One region of the Paenibacillus sp. FSL R10-2796 genome, then DNA from elsewhere that is predicted to be linked to it. Evidence: predicted binding sites of a transcription regulator. Region 1 holds the regulator's gene; the other holds the start of a gene.
The links. The regulator CtsR, encoded in region 1, represses protease genes until heat stress. The targets are predictions, from matches to a motif close to ATGGTCAATAAAGGTCAAACA.
Positions count from the first base shown of each region.

Region 2: clpP (ATP-dependent Clp endopeptidase proteolytic subunit ClpP) is a predicted target of CtsR. The motif match lies at 2,710-2,730, and genes of this name have one in related genera.

Region 1 covers NZ_CP150178.1:6,681,198-6,685,629, reverse strand. Annotated here, with positions in the region: gene NST58_RS29980 (GNAT family N-acetyltransferase) at 1-1,072, shown strand, start outside; gene NST58_RS29975 (CtsR family transcriptional regulator) at 1,366-1,827, shown strand; gene NST58_RS29970 (UvrB/UvrC motif-containing protein) at 1,858-2,382, shown strand; gene NST58_RS29965 (protein arginine kinase) at 2,411-3,475, shown strand; gene clpC (ATP-dependent protease ATP-binding subunit ClpC) at 3,511-4,432, shown strand, end outside.
Region 2 covers NZ_CP150178.1:182,676-187,107, forward strand. Annotated here, with positions in the region: gene NST58_RS00895 (DUF4163 domain-containing protein) at 84-1,187, shown strand; gene NST58_RS00900 (GDSL-type esterase/lipase family protein) at 1,299-1,937, shown strand; gene clpP (ATP-dependent Clp endopeptidase proteolytic subunit ClpP) at 2,027-2,623, opposite strand; tRNA gene NST58_RS00910 (tRNA-Arg) at 2,817-2,891, opposite strand; gene NST58_RS00915 (sugar-binding domain-containing protein) at 3,160-4,212, shown strand; gene gap (type I glyceraldehyde-3-phosphate dehydrogenase) at 4,326-4,432, shown strand, end outside.

The sequences.
Region 1 (4,432 bases):
TAAGGAAAGATTTAAAGCAGAACGCGTATGGGGTGCTTTTGAAGAAGGTACTTTGGAAGCTAAACTTACTCTTCTTCCGTTCGAAGTGTACATACAAGGTAGATTAGTACCTATGGGAGGGCTCGCAGGGGTAGCGACATGGCCAGAGAATCGCAGACAGGGGCATGTGGCAAAGCTCCTGGCGCATACGCTGCAAACGATGAATGAGGCGGGGCAGACATTATCTTTTCTGCATCCGTTCCTGATCCCCTTTTATCGCAAATTTGGTTGGGAAGTTTATTGTGAATATAAGAAATACTCCATTCCTGTTGCCAGGTTCCCCAAGAAGGTTGAAGTTGAGGGCAAGGTAAGACGTGGTGTTATAGATATCGAAGTATTGGACAACTTATACAATCGTTTTGCAGTTAGATATAACGGAACACTTAAGCGTGATTTGGACTGGTGGGAGAGCTCTGTTCTGGATGATGAAGGTCAGACTGCGGTATTTTATTCACAGCTTGGGGAACCTGAAGGATACGTACTATATAAGATAGAAAATAGAGAGCTGGTCATTGATGAATTTGTGTTTTTGAACGAACAGGCCCGGCAGGGGCTGTGGACATTTCTTGCGAATCACGATTCGATGGTGACCGGTGCATCGCTAAAACTGGTGCCATCCGATGATATGTTACCCTTTTTGCTGCCTGATCCGCGTATAGAGCAGGAGAATTATCCTTATTTTATGGCGCGTATTGTTAATGCTAAAGCATTCGTGGAGAGTTATTCTTTTAAGCGTCACAACAGTCAGAAGAAACAGGTTATCTATATTGAAGATAAATATGCCCCATGGAATGACGGGTTGTGGGAATGGACTGTCTCCGAAAAGGGAGCAGCAGCTTTCTTGCGTATAGAGGGTGAACGGGATGCAGCTGACTTAAGCTGTGATATTGGTACGCTGACGATTCTAATGTTTGGATATAAACGCCCGGCAGAGCTGGCTCGTTATGGACGTGTGACTGGTAATCCGAGGGCTCTGGAATGGCTCGAAGAAATCATACCGCAAGCTGAAACTGCACTTTTTGATCATTTTTAGAAAATAATTAGGCTCTCCCCTTCGAAAGATGCTGGGAGAGTTCTTTATTTCCGAATACATTCGCTGAAAAAAGTGAAAAATAAGAGAATCCACTTGGAATTAGCACAGAATATGTTATAATATTAAAAAGTCAAAGAAAGTCAAAGTCAACGCACCTGATGACATACAGTGCGATCCTCTGAATTTGTGAAGTTTTCTTCAGACTTATATGAATGAAGTTCACTAATGAATGTCATTAAGGATGCGGGCGCAAGCGATATTATGAAGCTTTAAAGAGCACTGGAGGATGAGTGATGCGCAATATCTCTGATATTATTGAACAATATCTGAAGAATATTTTGCATGAAAGTCCCGAAGGTACGGTGGAAATCCAGCGAAATGACCTGGCGGACCAGTTCTCATGCGTACCGTCACAGATCAATTATGTTATTAGTACACGCTTTACACTGGAAAAAGGCTATGTGGTGGAAAGTAAGCGTGGTGGCGGGGGATATATTCGTATTCAACGTTTTGAATTGCCGCCCAACGTGGCACTGCATGCCCATTTAAACCATACTATAGGTGGCGGGATAGATCAAAACGCTGCCGAAGGGTTGATTTATCAACTGGAGGAAGCTGGTTTTCTAAGCAAGCGTGAGGCGTGTCTTATGCGCGCTGCTGTTTCTCGGGATTGCCTAACGGTTAAGATTCCATATCGGGATGAGATTCGGGCCAAGATTATGAAGGCGATGTTAATCTCTTTGTTAGGCAAATAATTGTCAATCATAAGGGAGGGGCTTTCGCTTATGCAATGTCAGGAATGTGGCGTCAAGCCAGCAACACTCCATTTCACCAAGATCGTGAATGGAGAGAAGACAGAATTTCATATCTGCGAGAGCTGTGCGCGGGAGAAGGGTGAACTGATCCCGGGAACTGCTGGAGGATTCTCCATTCACAGCTTGCTGTCCGGTCTGCTTGATCTTGAAGGGGCCGGTAAGGAAAAGACGGCTGCTACGAAGACTACGCAGAGTCTGCAATGTGAGAATTGTGGAATGACGTACTCGCAGTTTAGCAAATTGGGTCGTTTTGGCTGCAGCTCCTGTTATAAATATTTTAACAGTGCACTGGACCCGCTCTTTAAACGGGTGCATGGCAGCACTTCGCATGTAGGCAAGATTCCTAAACGTGCTGGAGCACAAATTGTGTTCAAGCGGCAAATTGATGAATTGAAGCTGGAATTACAGCAAAGTATCGCACAGGAGGAATTCGAAACTGCGGCAGAGCTGCGGGATCAAATTCGCCAACTTGAAAAAGAAATGGCACAAGAGTAAAGTCTTTGATATATAGGGGGGATATGACATGTCAAGTCTCCGATTTACTGAACAAGCGCTTAGTGATTGGATGCGCTCGGGAGGCAGTCACTCCGAGATTGTAATTAGCAGCCGTATGCGTATTGCACGTAATTTAGAGCATCTTCCATTCCCTATGCTTGCTTCCTTAGAGCAATCGGAAGAAGTATTAGAGCTGCTGGCCCCTGTGTTTCATGGGGAAACTGCTGCCGTATTCGGATCTTTTCAACTGATAAAGCTTGCTGAAGTGAATGAACTGGATAAAAAGGTATTGGTCGAGAAACATCTCATCAGTCCTAATCTGGCTAATGATTCACGTGGCGCAGCTGTGATATTAAATGAAGATGAGTCGGTCAGCATCATGATTAACGAAGAAGACCATCTGCGGATCCAATGTCTGTTCCCGGGTCTTCAGGTAAGAGAAGCATGGGAACGTGCGACAGCCATCGATGATATCTTCGAATCGGCTGTGAATTACGCTTTTGATGATAAAAGAGGATACTTGACCAGTTGTCCCACCAATGTGGGTACAGGGCTGCGTGCCTCAGTAATGCTGCATTTGCCAGCACTAGTAATGACCCAACAGATCAATCGCATATTGTCAGCAGTGAACCAAGTGGGATTGACTGTAAGAGGAATTTATGGTGAGGGCAGCGAAGCAGTAGGGAACATCTTTCAAATTTCCAATCAGATTACTCTCGGTCAAACAGAAAGTGAAATCATCGAGAACCTTCACAGTGTAGTCACCCAGATTATAGAGCATGAACGAAATGCCCGTGAAAGGCTGCTTGTAGATTCCGCTTTAAGAATTACAGACCGAGTGAAAAGATCTTATGGGATTTTGTGTTACGCTGCTCTAATGGAGCTTAAAGAATCCGCACAACGGCTGTCTGATGTGAGACTTGGGGTTGACCTTGGTATACTGGAAGGCCCTTCGATTTCCGTGCTTAATGAGCTTAACGTTAAGACACAGCCAGGATTTCTGCAAAAAATGTTCGGTGACGAGATGAACGCCACTGAACGGGATATGTATCGGGCGAAACTGCTCCGAGAAACACTGGGAACACAACATTAATATAGATATTTATTATTCATGGAGGTGCAGGAGATATGATGTTTGGAAGATTTACGGAACGCGCACAAAAAGTGCTAGCGCTAGCGCAGGAAGAAGCTGTTCGTTTAGGACACAACAATATTGGCACAGAACATATTTTGCTAGGACTTATTCGTGAAGGAGACGGCATTGCTGCTAAAGCATTAATCGCTTTGGGTCTGGGTCTTGAAAAAATCCAGGACGAAGTGGAGACACTGATTGGCAGAGGCCAAGAACAACCTACGAACATTGCTTATACTCCTCGCGCCAAAAAAGTAATCGAGTTGTCGATGGACGAAGCCCGCAAGCTGGGACATACGTATGTCGGCACTGAGCATATTCTGCTAGGACTTATTCGTGAAGGAGAAGGTGTCGCGGCTCGTGTGCTTAATAACCTAGGCATCAGCTTGAACAAAGCTCGTCAGCAAGTGCTTCAGCTTCTGGGAAGCAGCGAGGCTGCATCCAGTCATAGCGGAACACCTGCTAATGTCAGCACACCGACTCTAGACGGTCTAGCACGCGATTTGACGGCTTATGCCAAGGATGGCAACCTGGATCCAGTTATCGGTCGTAGCAAGGAAATTGAACGTGTTATTCAGGTACTGAGCCGCCGGACGAAGAACAACCCGGTGTTGATAGGTGAACCTGGGGTTGGTAAAACAGCTATTGCTGAAGGCTTGGCCCAAAAGATCATTAATAATGAAATTCCAGAAACACTGCGCGACAAACGCGTAATGACGCTCGATATGGGCTCGGTAGTGGCTGGTACTAAATATCGCGGTGAGTTTGAAGACCGCCTCAAGAAAATCATGGATGAGATTCGCCAAGCGGGGAATATCGTACTCTTTATCGATGAGCTTCATACGCTGATCGGTGCTGGTGGCGCAGAAGGTGCTATTGATGCTTCCAACATTCTTAAGCCGGCTTTAGCCCGCGGAG
Region 2 (4,432 bases), 780 kb from region 1:
AGTAATAGTGGGGGGGCGCCTCTTTTTTTGTGTAAGTTCTCTACGATTCTGTTTAATAAATTGGAAAGGAGAGGAAAAATAAGATGATGAATATTATTTCAAAAGAATCAGCGCGCAAATGGGGCATAGGTCTGATGTCAGCAGGTTTATTGTTTGTTGGAGGCCTGCTGCCCAGCGAAACGGGTTATGCAGCAGCTAGTAAAACGGAGAATAAAGCTATTGATTCGCGTATCGTTTTAAAGGCAAACGGGATAAATTCGATGCAGGAAGGTATTTTGAAGGAAGGACAGGCCTGGATTCCCCTAGCTTTTATGCGAGATGTGTTGGGATTACCGCTTGTGTATGATAAGAAGGAAAATGCGTACATGATTGGAAAAGGATCGACCAAGGCTAAGTTGATGTTATCCAGTTACGGTACTTCTGTGTGGGTGAATAACTATTTCATTCGAGAGTATGAAGGGAAGTTAATTAATAATCGCCTCTATGTTCCATCAGGATTGTTAAATGATTATATGGGTTATAAGGTAGATTGGAGTCGGGCCGCCAGTAGGCTGAATGTGGTGAACAGACCGCAGAACGCGCTGACGGTAACCACGGAAACTTATGCTAAAGATCGGGCAGAAGCTTATATTCAGCTTGATTATCCGAAGATCAGTGGATTGGGCAACTCCAGTGCGCAACAAGCTATTAATAATACTTTGAAGGAAAGTGTTATGAAATTCGCGGCGGGTGCAGAACAGGATATCTCCGATCGAGATGGAGCAGAGCCCAAATACACCTATGATTCAGGTTATGTAGTGACCTACAATCAGAATGGTGTGATCAGCATAGTGATGCATCAGTATAGTGATACGGGCGGGGCCCATGGAATGACTAACCGTGAAGCCTTCACCTTCTCGCTTAAGGATGGTAAACGTCTACTGTTGGGCGACCTGTTTGGAGCTAATCCAAACTACAAAAAACAGCTGAATGCAAAGCTGAGCAAGTTGCTGAAGGCAGAGGGTAGTTATTTGGGAGGATTCAACGGATTGAATACGGAGAAATATTTCTATCTGAAGGACGACAAGGTTGTTCTGTTCTTCCAATTATATGAGTACACAGCGTATGCTGCAGGCTTCCCTGAGTATACTTTTAGTTTCAAAGAGCTTTTGCCGGATGGCAGTAGCCCGTTTGCTGGCATAAAATAAATGGAAATGCTTCGTCTCCGCTAATGTCGGCACAAGACATCTCCCCCTTACCAGAGTTGTCTCTTGTTCATATGCTAAAGGGAGTAACTAGTTTATGAACGGGGGAGAGCTATGGGCTACCAATATACTGCAATTGGCGATTCCTTGACGACTGGATTTGGTGCTCTGCCAGGTAACGGTTTTGTACCGGTGTACCGTAGAATGGCAGAAGGGAGACTGCGGACTACTGTAGCCTCTACGAATTTAGGCGTGAACGGAATGACTACTTCAGAGCTGGAGCAGCGGCTGCGCGGAAATTCCATGATGCGTGAGGCCGTTCGAGTAGCCGATATCATCACTGTGTCTATCGGTGGTAATGATTTGATTCACGCGGCCAAATCAGCAGCAAGACAGCAAGGCAACTTATCCGCAGAACTGCGCAGATCGCTTCAGGAATGCAAACAAAATTTCTCTGCAATTATGAATATCCTTATACAATTGAAGGCGAGGACGCGTAGACCTTTTATCATTAGAATTGTGGGATTATATAACCCCTATCCTCAGGTGGTTGGTGCGACAGAGTGGGTCAGGCAGTTTAATCAATACGCAGCACAGTACAGCAGCCGAGTATGTGGATTTGCTTCGATTTACAGTGAGTTCGCAGGAAATGAGAGAGGGCTGTTATCCATTGATCATTTGCATCCGAATGGCCGGGGTTATCGCGTAATTGCCGAGAAGCTGGATGCGCTAGGTTATGGCGGGCTGGCTTAATTGGATTTAGGTCTTCTATAAAATATAAAGAGGCTGTGCTCTAACCATAACGGATAGAGCACAGCCTCTTTATATTTTTACTTTATAGCTTACACACCGCTAGGCAATGTCTTCTCGATTACTTTATCTACGATACCGTATTCAGCCGCGTCTGCAGCAGTCATGAAGTAGTCGCGATCTGTATCCTTCTCAATACGTTCTAGAGGTTGACCCGTACGTTCTGCTAGAATACGGTTCAGCTTATCGCGCAATTTAAGGATGCGGCGGGCACGGATTTCAATGTCCGTTGCTTGACCTTGAGCACCACCCAAAGGCTGGTGGATCATGATCTCGCTGTTAGGCAGTGCGAAGCGTTTGCCTTTGGCGCCAGCGTTTAGCAGGAAAGCTCCCATGGAAGCTGCCATACCCACACAGATGGTGGAAACGTCTGGTTTAATGTACTGCATTGTATCAAAAATAGCCATACCTGCAGTAATGGAACCGCCTGGGCTATTCACGTAAAGGTGAATGTCCTTGTCAGGATCTTCGGCAGCCAAGAACAGCATTTGTGCGATGATAGAATTGGCTACCACGTCATTAACCTCCGTTCCAAGGAAAATGATGCGGTCCTTCAGCAGGCGGGAATAGATGTCATAAGCGCGCTCGCCGCGGTTGCTCTGTTCTACTACCATAGGAATATAACTCACGTGGAAAACCTCCTTGATATTGGTTCTTCAAATGTATTCATTTTTACTCTTGCCGTATTACCCACATGATAAACAAATTCAAACAAAAAGTCAAAGAAAGTCAAACTTATATTCAAAAAAAAGAGCCGACAAGCGGCTCTTTGGTTAAGTAGTAGTATAGGCACTACTAAATTATGTGCAAAAATGAAATTAATGGCGCGCCCGCCAAGAATCGAACTTGGATCTCAGGCTTCGGAGGCCTACGTCATATCCATTGGACCACGGGCGCAACAAAAATGATTATAATACAATTTTTACACAATTGCAATGTAATATTAATACTGGACAAGCGCTCTAGGGACAGGCATCGGGCGCTATATCTTTTTCTGACCTTATTAATGTATAAGAAGACAAGCGCTTGAGAATTCTACTCTCGGAAGACTTGCGCTTCGAGCAATATTTGGTTAGAATATGGGTGGGACTTAAAAAGTTTACCCGGGACGTTTTGAGACCATGAACAAGGGAATAGAGGAAGACGAAGTTGCAGGAGTGAAAGTATGCGTAATTTATTAGATATCCAAAAGCAGCTTCTGCCTGATCTCATGGAAACCCTTAAGAGACGGTACACGATTCTTCATCAGATCATGCTGTCCGATATTATTGGGCGCAGAACGCTAGCCGCTTCGCTAGATATGACTGAGCGGGTACTGCGTGCCGAGACGGATCTTCTGAAATCGCAAGGGCTTATTGAGATCGAGAGTGTTGGCATGCGCATTAGCGCTGCTGGACGTAGACTGCTTGATTTGCTAGAGCCGGTTGTTAAGAGCCTATTTGGTCTGGATGAGCTGGAAGAGAAAATTCGAGCAACGTATGGTCTGGATAAAGTTATTGTAGTACCGGGTGATTGTGAGTCATCGCCGTTCACCAAACGAGAGCTTGGCCGAGCGGGTGCGAAAGCGCTGCTGAGTATACTTCGCGCAGATGATACAGTTGCCGTCACAGGTGGATCGACGCTTGCCGATATGGCTGATCAACTGGCACCGCCGTTGTCCCTTTCCTATAAGAACGCTTGGTTTGTTCCGGCGCGTGGAGGATTAGGAGAGAGTATGGAGATTCAAGCCAACACGATTGCCTCAACAATGGCAAAGCGGGTTGGAGCCAACTACCGGTTGTTGCATGTCCCTGATTTGCTTAGCGGGGATGCATACCAATCGCTGGCACTTGACTCTAATATTGGAGAGATTGTACAAACCATCCGTAGTTCGCGTATTATTGTACATGGGATTGGGGATGCCATTGAAATGACCCGCCGCCGCAAACTGGACGAGGCTACAGTCTCGGAAATCCAGGGTGAAGGGGCAGTGGCCGAATCTTTTGGCTATTATTTCAATGAAGAGGGTCAGGTTGTCCATACCATGCTTACGATGGGTCTACGTCTAGAAGATATTATCCGGACAGAGAAAGTCATCGGTATTGCAGGAGGCAAACCCAAGGCCAAAGCCATTCATGCCATGCTGCGTTTCGGGCAGGAGAATATTCTCGTCACGGACGAGGCTGCTGCAGTAGAAATAGGCAAGGAAATTGACAATCAACTACAGCTATCTTCGTAGTTTTTAGATTGCAGGCAATAACATACTTCTTGCATCATACTTAACATTGTTGTCATGACAGACCTCACCGTCTGTTTTGAATAAATAAAACGAATTCTAGGAGGAACTATTCAATGAGTGTAAAAGTTGGAATTAACGGTTTTGGACGTATTGGACGCCTTGCTTTCCGCCGTATTCAAAATGTAGAAGGTATCGAAGTGGTAGCAATCAACGACTTGAC